DNA from 3 places in the Pseudarthrobacter sp. S3 genome. Region 1 is predicted to be linked to each of the others. Evidence: riboswitches for the same ligand, from Rfam matches in the RefSeq annotation. Region 1 holds a riboswitch; each other region holds the start of a gene.

Region 1 (5,522 bases):
ACCGGGCCCGGACAGCCTGCCCGAAGGGGGCCTTGTCCGATGCCGGGTGGTTCAGGACCTCCACAACTTCCAGGTATTTGTGGCCGGCCAGGGGAATAATCATGTTCCGGGTTCCAAACCGGGGGTGCACCCCGCCCTTCACGGCTTCAACGCCGAGGGCGGACGAAATACGTTCGGTGGTGGCAACGAGGCCATCTTGTTCACAGGCGTAAGAGACGTGATCCATGCGCATGCCATCATCTTGGCACTTTGTGATCCGGCTCTCAGCTAAGGGTAGCCTTACCGGAATCCGTTGCGTCACGAGTGGACATTCCGCCGGAATGCAGGAGAAGGACCGGCCAGCTGACCACCTTCGTCACAATCCTGTTCCTGTCCGGGAAAGTCTTCCTACACTGAACGCAACGGAGTTGTGCCACACCACGTCAAGGAGCATTGAATGTCGAACGCATGGTCTTTCGAAACCCGCCAGATCCACGCTGGCCAGGAACCGGACAGCGCCACCGGCGCGCGGGCGCTCCCAATTTACCAGACGACGTCGTTCGTTTTCCCGAGTGCCGAAAGCGCCGCCAACCGGTTTGCCCTCGCAGAACTCGCACCGATCTACACCAGAATCGGCAACCCCACGCAGGACGCCGTGGAACAGCGGATTGCCAGCCTTGAGGGCGGGCTCGCTGCACTGCTGTTGAGCTCGGGACAGGCCGCCGAAGCCTTTGCCATCCTGAACATTGCCGAAGCCGGGGATCACGTGGTGGCCAGCCCCAGCCTGTACGGCGGGACGTACAACCTCCTGGCGCACACCCTCAAGAAGTTCGGCATATCCGTCACGTTTGTGGCTGACCCGGACAACCTCGACCAGTGGCGCGATGCCGTCCAGCCCAACACCAAGCTCTTCTTCGGCGAGGTGGTCTCCAACCCGCGGCAGGACGTGCTGGACATCGAAGGCGTGTCCGGGGTAGCTCATGACGCCGGCGTCCCCCTGATTGTGGACAGCACCCTGTCCACCCCGTACCTCATCCGCCCGCTCGAATGGGGCGCGGACATTGTGGTCCACTCCGCCACCAAGTATCTGGGCGGCCATGGTTCCGCGATCGCGGGCGTGATCGTGGACTCCGGAAAGTTCGACTTCGGCGCGGACCCGGAACGGTTCCCGGGCTTCAACACCCCGGACCCCAGCTACAACGGGCTGGTGTATGCCCGGGACCTCGGTGCCGGCGGTGCCCTGGGTGCCAACCTGTCCTACATCCTCAAGGCCCGGGTGCAGCTGCTGCGCGACCTCGGCTCGGCAGTGTCACCCTTCAACGCATTCCTCATCGCCCAGGGCTTGGAAACGCTGAGCCTGCGGGTGGAGCGGCACGTGGCCAACGCCGTCGATGTTGCCCAGTGGCTTGAGGCAAGGGACGACGTCGAATCTGTCGCCTATGCCGGTCTGGCCTCCAGCCCCTGGTATGAGCGCGGCCGCAAATACGGCCCCAAAGGCACCGGGGCGGTGGTCTCATTCAACCTGGCCGGCGGCGCGGAGGCCGGGAAACGCTTCGTGGATGCCCTGGAACTGCACTCCCACGTTGCGAACATCGGGGACGTCCGTTCACTGGTGATCCACCCGGCATCGACCACGCACAGCCAGCTCTCGCCGGAGCAGCAGGTCATCGCCGGGGTCACGCCGGGACTCGTCCGCCTGTCCGTGGGCATCGAACACATCGATGACATCCTGGCCGACCTCGAGGCCGGGTTCCGGGCAGCCAAGGGTGCAGCGGACCCCAACAAAGACGCGGTGGGCCCGCAGGAGTAGGGCTTCAGCGAAGTCACAACCAGTCACACGCTTAGCAATAGACCGGGGCTGTTCGTACACTCGAAGTAGGTCATGAGTGCCAGCGACAGCCCCGGCTTGCTGGCCGGCAACCCTCTTTTGCGGCGGGGTGCCCCGGGTGAGGACCTGGCCTGCCGGTCAATTGACGGTGGGCAAGCGCTTAGAAAAGGTCCTTCCATGACGATTACGATTTCCCGTACTGCAGCACCCGGAAACGGCGTGGTCCGTTACGCCAGCATCGGCGGACTTGAGCTCGAAGCCGGCGGTTACCTCCCGGACGTCACCCTGGGCTATGAAACGTGGGGAACCCTCAACGCGGACGGCTCCAACGCCGTCCTGATTGAACACGCCCTGACCGGCAGCACGCACGTGACGCGCGGCGACAGCGACGAGCCAGGCTGGTGGGAGCAACTGGCCGGACCCGGTGCACCGGTGGACACCGACCGGTTCTTTGTGGTCTCCATCAACGTCGTTGGTGGCTGTTACGGCTCCACCGGGCCATCCTCGGTTGCCCCCGACGGCAAGCCATGGGGGTCGCGGTTTCCGTTGGTAACGCTGCGGGACACCACGGCGGCTGAGGCCAGGCTGGCTGACCAGCTGGGCATCCCGAGCTGGTACGCCGTGCTGGGCGGCTCCATGGGCGGCGCGCGGGCATTGGAATGGGCGGTCACCTACCCGGAACGGGTCCAGCGGTGCGCTGTTATCTCGATCGGTGCCGCCAGCACGGCCGAACAGATCGCGTTCGCCCAGGCGCAGACGCTCGCCATCCGCCAGGACAGCAATTTTAACGACGGCGATTACTATGGCGGTCCGCTGCCGGAGGACGGACTGGCCCTGGCGCGGCGCATTGCGCACATCACCTATCGCTCCGCAGAGGAATTTGATGGTCGCTTCGGCCGGTCGGCCCAGCACCCGGAATCGCCATTCCAGGCGGCGGCGCTGGGGGAGCGGGGCCGCTACCAGGTGGAAAGCTATCTGGATTACCAAGGCAAAAAGCTGGTGCGGCGCTTTGATGCCAACAGCTACATCGCCATCACCGACGCCCTGATGAGCCACGATGTCTGCCGCGGGCGGGGTTCCCTGCATGAGGCCTTGGGCCGGGCTACCGCCAGGTTCTTCGTGGCCGCCGTGGACAGTGACCGGCTGTATTTCCCGTCCCAGTCCCGTGAGCTGGCCGACGCGCTCCCGGGTGACGTGGATGTGCACGTTATTGAGGCGCCGATCGGCCACGACGGCTTCCTGACCGAGATTGGCCAGCTCGGCACCCAGCTCCGGAATACGTTCCTGGTCTAAGCAGTTAGCCGTTCATGATGTCGGAGCGGCGCTTCATATAGTCCTCCATGGCCAGCTCGCCGTTGCTGTACTGCTGGTCGAGTTCGGCCAGTTTCCGGGCACGGTATCCCTGCGGGCCCGACGGCGGCAGGGGAATAGCGGGGGCGACAGGCGGCTTCGGTGCTTCCGCGCGCTGCGCCGGCACCGACTGATCATTGGCTTGCGGCTGGCCGTACGGCGGGAACTGCTGGTCTGCAGATGGAATCGGCTGCATGGGCGGCAACGGCTGGCTCGGCGGCAGGGGCTGTGGGCTCATGACCTGGCGGAAGCCGCCACTCATGTAATCCTGCTGCGTATAGCCGTCACGGGGCTGTTTGTTCTGCTGCCCTGGGTACTGTTCGCCGCCTGGAAACTGCTCAGGGTAGCGACCGGAAAAGCTCTGCTCCTGGTTCCGTTTGTTGACGGACTTCCGGTACATCCGCATCGCCATAGGCACCACGAACGACAGAATGATGATCCAGAAAAACAAGCTGTTCACGGTGTAGCGCCTCTCATATGTGTCCTTCCAGCTTAACCCCGGAGTCCACACGCCCGGCCGGGATCCGCAGGAAGGCTCCATCCCGGTTCACGGCATCCTGCACGGCATCGCTGTTCCCTGTGTCATGCCGGCCCGCCGCTAGCGCCGGGCGTCGGCGGTGCCCAGCGGCCCCTCGCCGGATCCCAATGGAACGCCAGGGCCGAACACGGGGCCTGGCATCGGACGTTTTGCGGTGATGCCGTCGCCGGAAGAGCGGTGGCGCAGCCGCCGCACCACCCACGGGACAAAGTACTCGCGGGCCCACACCAGGTCTTCGGAGCGGGCTGCCCGCCACGTGCGGACGGGCAGGGGCTTGGGCCGGAGCGGCTCGAGAGTGTGGTTCACGTTCAGCGAATCCAGCACCATGGCGGCGATGGTGTGGTGTCCCAATGGCGAAAAGTGCAGGCGGTCCTCGTCCCACATCTGCGGATCGTTCAGCTGCTTGAGCGACCACATGTCAGCGATGATGGCGTCATGGCGGGCGGCCACGGTGCGCAGGTTCTCGTTGTAGATGGCCACCTTGCTGCGGATCCGTCCCAGCACCGAGGAGCCGGTATCCGGGCCGTTGAACAGCACCACCGTGGCACCGCCCATGGCCAGGATCTGGACCACTGAATCAAGTTTTTCGGCGAGGGCGTCGGGGTCTCCGCCGGGCCTGATGAGATCGTTGCCGCCGGTGGAAAGGGTTATCAGGTCCGGCTTCAGCGCCAGGCACGGAGCGAGCTGCTGGTCCACGATCTGCTGCAGGAGCCGGCCGCGAACCGCCAGGTTGGCGTAGGCGAAGTCCGTCGGGCCGCGGCCCAGTTCCTCGGCCACCCGGTCGGCCCAGCCGCGGAATCCGCCGGGCCTGGTTGGGTCGGGGTCGCCGATGCCCTCGGTGAATGAATCTCCCATCGCTACATAGCGGCTCCATGGGTGCGCTTCCGTGGCCCTGGGTGGGCTCTGCATGGCTTTCGCGTCATTCACGGTCCTATCCTGCCTCCTCTTTCACAAGCTACGCCACCGTAGGTAGTTACCACCGGGTAACTGTAAGAATGGAAACCATGACTGTCGCCCAAGTATTTCCCGCTCCTGTTGTTCTGTGGTCCCGGCCGGAGGACCAGCGCTCCGGGAAGCCGCTGCTGGTGCTGCTGCACGGCTACGGTGCCAACGAACAAGACCTGCTGAGCCTGGCGGATATGCTTCCCGAGGATTTTGTTGTTGCCTCGCTCCGGGCGCCCCTGGTGACCGGCCCCGGGTTTACATGGTTCCCGCTGACGGCTTCCATCGAATACACGCTCGACGCCGTCAAGGCCGCAGCCATGTACGTGCAGGACTGGATTGACACCGTCAAAGCCGACCACCCGACGGTGACGCTGCTCGGCTTCTCCATGGGAATGGCCATGGCCACCACGCTGCTCCGGCAGCGCCCCGCTGACTACGCCGCCGTCGTCGGGCTTTCCGGTTTTGTGGTCAACGCGGACGGCGACCCCGCCTTCAAAGACGGCGAACTGGACGGCACGGTGCCGCTCTTCTGGGGCCGGGACCAGCAGGACCCCGTAATCACTACCGACAAAATCGACTACACCATGGGCTGGGTGCGGGGGCACGTCAAGCTCACCAAGGTGCTGTATGCGGGCATGTGGCACGGCATCAACCAGCAGGAAATCGGGCACGTTTCCGAGTTTCTGACGCACGAGGTGCTGAACAAATAAACGTACGACGGCGGCCGGCGGCACAGTGCCGCCGACCGCTGACGCTTGTCAGGCTTCGGGGGCCACAACCTTCACGGTCTGCCCGTTGACGGTGACCGTGTCGCCGTTGTGCAGCTGGCGTCCCCGGCGGTCATCGATCGCGCCGTTGACTTTGACGAGGCCGTTTTTGATC
Region 2 (5,522 bases), 1.6 Mb from region 1:
CGCCTTCTCCAAGGATCCGGCCGCCACCATCACCGCCGGTTCTGCCTCCCCGCTGTCCGACGGCGCGGCCGCCGTGGTAGTGGCCAGCAAGGCAGCAGCGGAAGCGGCCGGCCTCAGCTGGATCGCGGAAATCGGCAGCCACGGCCAGACCGCCGGACCGGACGGTTCCCTGCATTCCCAGCCGTCCCGCGCCATTGAGCGGGCCCTGAAACTTGAAGGGATGACCATTGACGACGTGGACCTGATTGAGATCAATGAAGCCTTCGCCTCGGTGGTACTGCAGTCCGCCACGGACCTGGGGATCGACGCGGACAGGATCAACGCCGACGGCGGCGCCATCGCCCTGGGCCACCCGGTGGGCGCCTCGGGGGCGCGTCTGGTCCTGCATCAGGCACTCGCGCTGAACCGGCGCGGCGGCGGGACAGGCGTGGTTGCGTTGTGCGGCGGCGGCGGCCAGGGCGACGCCCTGATCCTCAAAGCCCGACCCACACCCCTCCTCCAAAGCAACGCGGGGTCACTTAACGCCCATGCGGAGGCTTTGGACGGGCGCTAAGTGACCCCGCGTTGCTGTCAACCACTCCACTAGCCAGACAGGACACCATGAACACTTCACCTACCGCCGAAGAGGGTTTCGGGACCATCTCTGTTGCCGCAATCCTGGCTGAATCAGCCGCCCGCTTCCCGGACTCCGCGGCCCTCGTGGTGGGCGAGGAGCGGGTGACCTACAGCGAACTCTGGGAACAGACGCGCGCGTATGCCGGTGCGTTGCGGGACCGTGGCGTGGGGCACGCCAGCCGCGTGGCCCTGCTGATGCCCAATATTGCTGATTTCGCCCGGGTCTACTACGCGGTCCTCGCGCTGGGCGGCGTGGTGGTGCCGTTGCATGCGCTGCTGAAGGGCAAGGAGATCGAGTACATGCTGCGCGACAGCGGCGCGCAGCTGCTCGTCTGCGCCGGACCGCTCCTTGAGGAAGGTGCCAAAGGCGCCGCGGCCGCGGGCATCGACGTCGTCACCGTCCTGGTGCCGGAGGGGACCGAAGGCGCTGCCCGGCTGGAGACCGAAGCGGCAGGAGCCGAGCCCATCAGCACCTGGCTGCCGCTGCGGCCCTTCGAGACGGCCACGATTCTGTACACATCCGGGACCACCGGCAAGCCCAAGGGCGCCTTGGGCAGCCACTTCGCCCTTGTGGAACAGACCAATACGCTGCTGACCAGCACGTTTGACCTCCGCCGCGGTGACGTCATCTTCGGCGGACTGCCGATGTTCCACACCTTCGGCCAGACGTGCGTCCTCAACACCGGGCTGCGGGCGGGGGCCACCATCGTGATGCTGCCCAAGTTCCGCGGGGACGCAGCCCTGGATGCCCTCGCCCGGCACAACATCAATGTCTTCTTCGGCGTGCCCACCATGTACATCGCCATGCTCGAAGCCGCCCGCACCAACACCGGCCGGTCCAACGCCCTGCGCTACTGCATCTCCGGCGGCGCGTCCCTGCCGGTGGCGGTGATGGACAGGTTCAAGACGGAATTCGGCTCGGACATTTACGAAGGCTACGGCCTGACCGAGACGTCCCCGGTTGCCACCTTCAACCATGTAGGCAAAGCGCCGCGGCCCGGAACGGTCGGCCAGGCCATTTGGGGAGTCCAGGTGGAGATCGCCCGCGCGGACGTCCAAGATGCCATCGAACTGCTGCCCACGGGCGAGTTAGGCGAGCTGGTGGTCCGGGGGCACAACCTCTTCACGGGCTACCTCAACCGGCCCGAAGCCACCGCCGAGGCTGTGGTGGACGGCTGGTTCCGGACCGGCGACCTGGGCACCAAGGACGGGGACGGCTACCTCCGGATCCTGGACCGGAAGAAGGAGATGATCATCCGGAACGGCTTCAACGTCTACCCGCGCGAGGTAGAGGAAGTCCTCAGCCGGCACGAGGCAGTCCTGAGCGTTGCCGTCTATGGCGTCCCCGACGAAACCCATGGGCAGGAGGTGGCGGCCGCCGTCGTCCTCAATCCGGGCAGCAGCGCCACCGTTGATGAGTTGCGGGACTTCGCCGCCGCGGAATTGGCGGCCTATAAGTATCCGCGGATCATTACCCTAGTCACCGAATTCCCCACCGGCCCCAGCGGCAAGGTCCTCAAGCGCGAACTCACCGCCCGGTACAGCGCCGCCCATACTCCAACAGGGTGATCAGGCGGGAATGATGCGGGACAGGAAACACGCGTTGGTTACGGAACATGACGACGGCGGCGGTGCGGCGGGGCGGGGCGAGTGTTACGTTTTTCGGGAGTAATGAGAACCGGCGCCAAGCCCTGACTGGCCGGTCGGCAACCCTCCCTTTCGCGGCGGGGTGCCTCAGGTGAATACTCGGCATATCGACCCATTCGAGCTGCAAGCGTGAAAGAAGGAGTTCCGTCGTGCCTAACGCCCCCGCCCCTGACCCTGCCCCCGAAGAAAAACTGTCGTACCGGCTTGTCACCGGGCCGGACGACAGGTCTTTCTGTGAACGGATTTCCACTGCCCTGGCCGAAGGGTATGTCCTGCACGGCAGCCCCGCCGCCACGTTCAACGGCACCAGCGTGATTGTTGCGCAGGCACTGATCCTCCCGGCAGCCATCGCAACGGCGGACGCCGCCGTGGCCACCGCCGTTGAAGACCTCGATTTCGACGGCGAGGGCCACGCATGAGCTACGCCGGAGACCTCACCCCGCACGAAGCCTGGGCCAAGCTGGAGCAGGGCGCCATTATGGTGGACGTACGGACCGAAGGCGAATGGGCCCACATCGGCATCCCCGACACCAAGGCCACGGACCACGATCCCCTGTTCATCCCGTGGACCTTCCCCGGCGGCATCCCCAACCCGGATTTCATCACCGACCTGACACAGCAGGCACCGGAGGACGACGGCGCCGAACTGGTGTTCCTCTGCCGCTCGGGCCAGCGCTCCATCGCCGCCGCCATCGCCGCGACGCAGGCCGGCTTCACCGCTTACAACGTCCTTGAGGGTTTCGAAGGCGAGACGGACCGCTACGGCGAGCGCACCGTCAACGGCTGGAAGAACCGCGGCCTCCCCACCAACCTGGGAATAGCCAAGTGACCTTCAACCCAGACGCCGCCGGCTGGAGCGCCGAAACGCAGGCCGTCCGCGGCGGGCTGGACCGCACCAACTTCCAGGAGACCACCGAGCCGGTCTTCCTGAACTCCGGCTTCGTCTACGAGTCCGCTGCCGCCGCCGAGCGCGCCTTCACCGGCGAGGACGAACGCTTCGTCTACTCCCGGTACGGCAACCCGTCCGTGGCCACCTTCCAGGAACGCCTTCGCCTGCTCGAAGGCACCGAAGCGTGCTTTGCGACGGCATCTGGGATGTCAGCGGTCTTCACCGCCCTGGGCGCCCTGCTGGCGGCCGGGGACCGGGTGGTTGCCGCGCGTTCACTGTTCGGTTCCTGCTTTGTGATCCTGAACGAGATCCTGCCGCGCTGGGGCGTGGAAACCGTGTTCGTTGACGGCCCGGACCTCGAACAGTGGGCTGCTGCGCTGTCGGAACCCACCACCGCAGTGTTCTTCGAATCGCCATCCAACCCGATGCAGGAAATCGTGGACATCGCTGCGGTCAGCGAACTGGCGCACGCCGCCGGGGCCACCGTCGTCGTCGACAACGTCTTCGCCACTCCCCTGCTGCAGCGCTGCGGCCAGCTGGGCGCGGACGTGATTGTGTACTCCGGCACCAAGCACATCGACGGCCAGGGACGCGTCCTGGGCGGAGCCATCCTGGGCACCAAGGATTTCATTGACGGCCCGGTCAAGCAGCTCATGCGGCACACCGGCCCGGCCCTCTCCGCGTTCAATGCCTGGGTGCTGACCAAAGGCCTGGAGACCATGGCGCTGCGCGTGAATCACTCCTCCGCGTCCGCGCTGCGGCTGGCCAAATGGCTCGAAAAGCAGCCGGCAGTCAGCTGGGTTAAGTACCCGCTGCTCAAGTCCCACCCGCAGTACGAACTTGCCGCCAAGCAGATGAAGGCCGGCGGCACCGTCCTCACGCTGGAACTTGCGACGACGGGTGGCCGCTCGGGCAAAGAAGCCGCCTTTGCGCTGCTGGACGCCTTGCGGATCATCGACATCTCCAACAACCTGGGCGATTCCAAGTCCCTCATCACCCATCCGGCCACCACCACGCACCGCGCCATGGGTCCCGAAGGCCGCGCCGCCATCGGGCTCAGCGACGGTGTGGTGCGGCTGTCCGTGGGCCTGGAGGACGTGGACGACCTCATTGGCGACCTGGAGCAGGCCTTGAAGCACATCTGACGGCAGGCGGCGGCCGGTTCAGGCGCCTGGCTGGCGCAGCTCCCGGGAGGCCGTCTCCCGGACGGCGGCCGTCAGCTGGTTGAGCACCGGGGAGTCGATTTTCCAGCGCTGCCAGTACAAGGACACGTCAACGGGGCTCGCGGAGGCCAGCTCCACGAGGGCGCCGCTGCGGAGGTCTGCCAGGCACTGTTGCTCCGGCAGCAGCCCCCATCCCAGTCCCAGCCGGATGGCCTGGGCGAACTCGGCCGACGACGGCACATAGTGCCGCGGTGCGGTCAGTTCCGCGCCGGTCCTCGTGCGGAAGAACCCGTCCTGCAGGTCATCCTTTCGGTCAAAGTCCACCACCGGGGCGTGGCTCCCTGCAACAAGTTCCGGCCCTTCGGGCCACCAGCGCCGGAGGTAGCCGGGACTTGCCACCGCACGGTACCGCAGGGAACCCAGCGCTTCCACGCTGCAGCCCTGAACCGGTTCCGGCGTTGCGGTAACCGCGGCCATCACCGATCCCGTCCGCAGGAGCTGGGTGGAATGCTGTTCATCCTCCCTGCGGAGTTCGAAGCAAGCGCCGAGGTCTGGCGGAAGACTTGCCAAGGCAGGCATGAACCAGGTGGAGAGTGAGTCCGCGTTCACCACCAAGGGGATGGGCGCCGTCGGCCGGTCACGGCTCGCCCCTAGCTCCTGCTGGGCGTCCCATTCGAGCTGCCGGACCTGCCTGGCGAACCGCAGGATGGCTTCCCCGGCAGTTGTGGGCCGGACGGGGTTGGTGCGCTGCAACAGGATCTGGCCGGCCGCGTCCTCCATCGCCTTGAGCCGTTGGGAAATTGCCGACGGCGTGACGTACAGGCTCCGCGCCGCCGCCTCAAGCGTCCCCTCGTCCACCACCGCCGCGAAAGTCCGGAGCTGCTCAAACTGGAACATCTTCATTAGATTTCCTTAATAGAGCTAAGAATATTTAGCTGGAGTAATCCTACGTCCGGCCCGTACGTTGGAGGATATGGATCTGACTGCACTTATAGGCCCCACCGCGCTGGGCTTCAGCACGGGCCTCGCCCTGATCGTGGCCATCGGCAGCCAGAACGCCTTCGTGCTCCGGCAGGGCATCCGCGGCGAGCATGTGGCCGCCGTCGTCCTAATCTGCAGCGTCTCCGATGCGCTACTCATCGCTGCGGGCATCGCCGGAGTGGGCGCGCTGCTCCAGTCGAGCCCCGTGATCGTGGACGTGGTCCGGT
Region 3 (5,522 bases), 1.3 Mb from region 1:
TGGACACCGCCGGCAAGCCCGGCCTGGCCTGGCGTGCCGAGCATCTCGCCGCAGACGCACGGAAGTCTGCTGCAGGTGCGCGGAAGACCACCGGCCAAAAGTTCCACAAGGCGGACAAGGCCGTGCGCCGCGCCGTGGATCACGCAACGGGGGCGTAAGGACGGATGACCGGTTCCACCCCGCCCGCAGCCACGGACCCCCGCATCAGCACCGACACCGTTCCGTTCTGGCCGGCTCCCTTCGCCAGCAGGCCCATCAACGCCACCGTCACGGTGCCTGGTTCCAAGTCCCTGACCAACAGGTTCCTGGTCCTGGCTGCGCTGGCTGACGGGCCGTCCCGTCTCCGCGCACCCCTGCATTCCCGGGACTCCGCCCTGATGATCGAGGCTTTGCGCCAGCTGGGGGCCACCATTACGGAGGTGCCCGGCGACGGAGCATTCGGGCCGGACCTTGAGGTCACGCCGCTGAGCCAGGGGGCGCCGTCGTCAAGCACGCACATTGACTGCGGCCTCGCCGGAACAGTGATGCGTTTTGTTCCGCCGCTCGCGGCGCTGCGCAACGGCGTGAGCGTGTTCGACGGCGACCCCCACGCCAGGAAGCGCCCCATGGGCACCATCATCGAGGCCCTGAGAGCCCTCGGAGTGGCGCTGACCGCGGACGACGGCGGGACCCCCTCGTCACTGCCGTTCACCGTTGAAGGTAGCGGGCAAGTCCAAGGCGGCCACCTGGTGATCGACGCCAGCGCGTCATCCCAGTTCGTCTCCGCCCTCCTGCTGGTCGGCGCCAGGTTCACTGACGGACTCCACCTGGAGCACGTGGGCAAGCCGGTGCCCAGCCTGGACCACATCAACATGACGGTTGCCGTACTTCGCGGCGTCGGCGTGACCGTGGACGATTCCGTGCCGAACCACTGGGTGGTGGCCCCGGGCCCCATCCGCGCTTTTGATCAGCGCATCGAGCAGGACCTCTCCAACGCCGGCCCGTTCCTGGCCGCAGCATTGGCCTCCGGCGGCACCGTCCGCATCCCGGACTGGCCCACCGGCACCACCCAGGTGGGCGATCTCTGGCGCAGCATCCTGGCGGATATGGGCGCGGACGTCATCCTGGCTGACGGCGTCCTGACCGTCACCGGCGGGCCAGAGATCAAGGGCGCGGATTTTCACGAAACCAGCGAGCTCGCCCCCACCGTGGCGGCCCTCTGCGCCCTGGCCACCGGACCTTCACAGCTGACCGGCATCGCGCACCTGCGCGGCCACGAGACGGACCGGCTGGCCGCGCTCGTCACCGAAATCAACCGCCTCGGCGGCGACGCGGAAGAGACCAGCGACGGCCTCGTGATCCGCCCGGCAAAGCTGCACGCCGGCGTCGTCCACAGTTATGCGGATCATAGGATGGCCACTGCCGGCGCCATCCTCGGCCTCGCAGTACCGGGCATCGAGGTCCAGGACATCGCCACCACGGCCAAGACCATGCCGGAATTCCCGCAGATGTGGGCGGACATGCTCACCCAGGGCGCGGCCGCCGGCGACGCCACGGAAGGTTCCGCTGGTGGCACGCAGCACTGATTCCTGGGACGAGTCCGACGTCCGGATCCGGCCCAGCAAAAAGGGCTCCCGGCCGCGCACGAAGGACCGCCCCAGCCACGACGACGCCGTCACGGGCCGCATCATCACCGTGGACCGCGGCCGGTACACCGCCGTCGTCGGTGAGGACTCGGGCGACGAACGGATCATCATCGCCGCGAGGGCCCGCGAACTGCGCCGCTCCCCCGTGGTGGCCGGCGACTTCGTCTCCCTTGTCGGCGATGTGTCCGGGGAGCCCGACACGCTGGCCCGGCTGGTCCGGATCCAGGAACGCCGGACCTTGCTGCGCCGCAGCGCCGATGACACTGATCCGATCGAGCGTGCGGTGGTGGCCAACGCCGATCAGCTGGTGGTGGTGGTGGCCGCCGCAAACCCGGAGCCACGCACCGGCTTCATTGACCGTGCCCTGGTGGCCGCGTACGACGCCGGCATCGAGCCGCTGCTGCTCGTCACCAAGGCGGATGTCAGGGATCCCGCGGAACTGTTGTCCAACTACGAACACCTGGACTTCCCGGTGATCATCAGCCGTACGTCGGACTCCGAGGCCTCAGGTATTGATGCCCGCTCCGATGACGGCCTCTCTGCCCGCCTGGACGGAGACGCGGTTTCGCAGCTCCGCGCGTACCTCGAGGGCAAGGTCTCGGTGATGCTGGGCCATTCCGGCGTGGGCAAGTCCACCATGGTCAATGCGCTCACCGGGGCCGAACGGGCCACCGGTGGTGTGAACGCGGTGACCGGCCGCGGCCGCCACACGTCGTCGTCGGCCCTTGCCCTGAAGCTGACGGGAGCTCCCGCCGGAAGCTGGATCATCGATACCCCTGGCATCCGTTCGTTCGGTCTGGCCCATGTGGACCCTGACCGGATCCTGCGGTCCTTCCCGGACCTGGAACCGGGCACGGATGCCTGCGAGCGTGGTTGCAAGCACAACACCTCGGCTGTCAACTGCGGTGTGGATTCCTGGGTGGCGGCCGGTCAAGCGGGCCCCACCGGCCCGGCCCGGCTAGCATCCCTGCGGCGGCTGCTCGGCACTGATCCGCGCCTGGTTGGCCAGGAAACCAAGGAACTGGGCAGCATAGGCTAGCGGCCAAAAGCCGACGTCCCCAACCCCACGGCCCGGAGACGGTAGTTTGTAACCATGATCCAACCCGCTTCGAGCTACAACGATGACCTGCGCCTTGCCCATGTGCTGGCAGATTCCGTGGATGACCAGACCATGAGCCGCTTCAAGGCACTGGACCTCCGCATCGAGACCAAGCCGGACCTGACGCCGGTCACGGACGCGGACAAGTCCGCGGAGGAAGCCATCCGCGGCCAGCTGTCCCGCTCGCGTCCCCGCGACGCCGTGCTGGGCGAGGAATTCGGCAGTTCGGGCCATGGCTCCCGCCGCTGGATCATTGATCCCATCGACGGCACCAAGAACTTTGTCCGCGGCGTCCCGGTGTGGGCCACCCTGATAGCCCTCGTGGACGAAGGCGAACCCGTGGTGGGAGTGGTCAGTGCACCCGCGCTGGGCAAGCGCTGGTGGGCCGCCAAGGGTTCCGGCGCCTACATGGGCAAGTCCCTCGCGGCCGCAACGCGGCTCCGGGTCTCGGACGTCTCCAAGCTCTCGGATGCCTCCCTGTCTTATTCCAGCCTGGGCGGCTGGAAGGAACGCGGCAACCTGGATGAATTCCTGGGACTGACCGAAGACGTGTGGCGAACACGCGCCTATGGCGATTTCTGGTCCTACTGCATGGTGGCCGAAGGTGCCGTTGACATCGCCTGCGAACCGGAACTGAATCTGTACGACATGGCCGCACTGGTGCCCATCGTGGTCGAAGCCGGCGGCCGCTTCACCTCCCTGGAGGGCCAGGACGGACCGTTCGGCGGCAACGCCCTGGCCACGAATTCCATCCTGCACTCCGAAGTCCTCAAGCGGCTGAACCCGGATCTGGACGACCTTCTTTAGGTCGTTTTACGAATTATCGACGGCGGACGCCCCCTGATTGGGGCGTCCGCCGTCGTATCTTCGACAAATATTCCATTCCTCAAACGTGCGTAACAAAGCCCTTAACATTGGGGCGGGCTTCCTTCTCGCCCCGGCACATGTTCTACGCTCTTAACAGGTCACGAGTGCCAGCGCTAAACCCCGGTTTGCTGGCCGGCAACCCTCCATTCGCGGTGGGGTGCCCCGGGTGACGACCAGGCCGGTCCGGAATGGACACGGCAAGCGCGGATTCCCGGTACCGGGAGTCCTTTTAGAGTGAGGTCTCCTTGACAACTGCCACCGTCTCCCCCGCCAGTTTTTCCCCCAACAACGCCGCTGCGCTGATCCACGATGCCGCTACGGTCTCCGGACGCCCCCTATCCGCCGTCACCGGCGCGGAAATCCAGGCACCGTTGATCCAGGGCGGCCATGTCCGCTACGCAAACCTGGACTACGGCGCATCCGCTCCTGCCCTCTCCGTGGTGTCCGCCTACCTCAACGAGATCCTGCCGTTCTACGCCAGCGTCCACCGCGGCGCGGGCTTTGCGTCGCAGATCAGCACCTCTGTCTACGAGAACGCCCGGAACATCGTGCGCGATTTTGTGGGCGGACGCCCGGACGACTCCGTCATCTTCACCCGGAACACCACCGACTCGCTGAACCTGCTCGCAGGTTGCCTGCCAGCGACGGATGGCCGGCCGGATGGAGATGTCCTCTACCTGGACATCGAGCACCACGCCAACCTCCTGCCGTGGCAGGGCGTCCCGCACCGCAGCGTCGTCGCCGCGGACACCATCGTGGGGACCCTTGAGGTCCTGCGCGCCGAACTTGAGCAGGGCAACGTCAGTCTCCTCGCGGTCACGGGCGCCTCCAACGTCACCGGCGAGATCCTGCCGGTCAATGCCCTGGCCGCCCTCGCCCATGAGTACGGGGCGCGGATCGTGGTGGACGCCGCGCAGTTGGCGCCGCACCGACGCATCAATATCAGCACCGACGACGTCGACTACCTTGCCTTCTCCGGCCACAAGCTCTACGCGCCCTTCGGCTCCGGGGTCCTGGTGGGCCGCACGGACTGGCTCGACGCCGGTACTCCCCATCTGGCCGGCGGCGGCGCCGTCCGCGAGGCCAAGCTCGACGGCGTCAGCTGGGCCACCGGCCCGGCCCGGCACGAGGGAGGCTCCCCCAACGTCCTGGGTGCGGCTACCCTGGCACGGGCCACCCAGGTCATCGCATCCTTGGACCAGGACCGCTGGCACGCCCACGAAGCGGCCATCCGGTCATTCCTGGTTGACGGGCTCGGGAAGATCGACGGCGTCACCGTGCACCAGATCTTCTCGGATACGGACGCCGACACCGGCACCATCGGCGTGGTGAACTTCTCCGTGGCAGGATACGACGCCGGACTCGTGGCCGCGTACCTGTCGGCCGAGCACGGAGTTGGCCTCCGGGACGGCCGCTTTTGCGCGCACCCACTCCTCAAGCGCCTCGGCCTTCCCTCCGGTTCGCTGCGGGCCAGCTTCGGCGTGGGCTCCCGGCTGGAGGATGCCCAGCGGCTCCTTGCAGGCCTGGAGCAACTCCGCCGGACCGGCCTGGGCTGGGACTACGTGGTGGACGCGGGCCGCTGGGTTCCGGCTAACGACACCCGCACCTACCCGCACTGGGCGCCCAACACGCCGGGTACGGCCGGCGCGGCTCCGTGCCTTGACGACTGACTGAGCCTTTCGTCCTGTACCTCCTGATCTGACGGCCACCCACCGGGTGGAGGCCTATACGGTAAATTCGACGGATACGGCATTGGCAGAGTTGAAGGAGGCCGGACGTGGCACGGGGTGGCCCCAGGCTTGAGCACGGACGCCGCCTGGAACTCGGGCAGAGTTTCCAGGACGGCGGCGAACATTACCAGCGCGTACGCCCTGGCTACCCCGCCGAATCAGCGGACTGGCTGATCCCTTCCGGAGCCAAAGACGCAGTGG

Evidence for each region. Region 1 has a riboswitch for S-adenosylmethionine ahead of metX (homoserine O-acetyltransferase MetX). Riboswitches for the same ligand answer to the same signal wherever they lie in the genome.
Region 2: linked by a shared signal. The riboswitch ahead of ACQCSV_RS18810 (DUF1737 domain-containing protein) and the one ahead of metX (homoserine O-acetyltransferase MetX) in region 1 are both predicted to bind S-adenosylmethionine.
Region 3: linked by a shared signal. The riboswitch ahead of ACQCSV_RS13365 (aminotransferase class V-fold PLP-dependent enzyme) and the one ahead of metX (homoserine O-acetyltransferase MetX) in region 1 are both predicted to bind S-adenosylmethionine.

What each region holds. Positions count from the first base shown of each region.
Region 1 covers NZ_CP189583.1:1,506,619-1,512,140, forward strand. The annotation lists gene ACQCSV_RS07230 (VOC family protein) at 1-232, opposite strand, end outside; gene ACQCSV_RS07235 (bifunctional o-acetylhomoserine/o-acetylserine sulfhydrylase) at 437-1,789, shown strand; SAM riboswitch class IV at 1,858-1,972, shown strand; gene metX (homoserine O-acetyltransferase MetX) at 1,985-3,100, shown strand; gene ACQCSV_RS07245 (hypothetical protein) at 3,105-3,617, opposite strand; gene ACQCSV_RS07250 (hypothetical protein) at 3,637-3,759, shown strand; gene ACQCSV_RS07255 (SGNH/GDSL hydrolase family protein) at 3,756-4,604, opposite strand; gene ACQCSV_RS07260 (phospholipase) at 4,700-5,350, shown strand; gene ACQCSV_RS07265 (RNA-binding S4 domain-containing protein) at 5,399-5,522, opposite strand, start outside.
Region 2 covers NZ_CP189583.1:3,902,844-3,908,365, forward strand. The annotation lists gene ACQCSV_RS18800 (acetyl-CoA C-acyltransferase) at 1-553, shown strand, start outside; gene ACQCSV_RS18805 (long-chain-fatty-acid--CoA ligase) at 601-2,184, shown strand; SAM riboswitch class IV at 2,283-2,398, shown strand; gene ACQCSV_RS18810 (DUF1737 domain-containing protein) at 2,412-2,681, shown strand; gene ACQCSV_RS18815 (rhodanese-like domain-containing protein) at 2,678-3,091, shown strand; gene ACQCSV_RS18820 (O-succinylhomoserine sulfhydrylase) at 3,088-4,296, shown strand; gene ACQCSV_RS18825 (LysR family transcriptional regulator ArgP) at 4,315-5,217, opposite strand; gene ACQCSV_RS18830 (LysE/ArgO family amino acid transporter) at 5,288-5,522, shown strand, end outside.
Region 3 covers NZ_CP189583.1:2,785,586-2,791,107, forward strand. The annotation lists gene ACQCSV_RS13345 (DoxX family protein) at 1-158, shown strand, start outside; gene aroA (3-phosphoshikimate 1-carboxyvinyltransferase) at 165-1,565, shown strand; gene rsgA (ribosome small subunit-dependent GTPase A) at 1,549-2,664, shown strand; gene hisN (histidinol-phosphatase) at 2,719-3,531, shown strand; SAM riboswitch class IV at 3,688-3,801, shown strand; gene ACQCSV_RS13365 (aminotransferase class V-fold PLP-dependent enzyme) at 3,837-5,261, shown strand; gene ACQCSV_RS13370 (class I SAM-dependent methyltransferase) at 5,369-5,522, shown strand, end outside.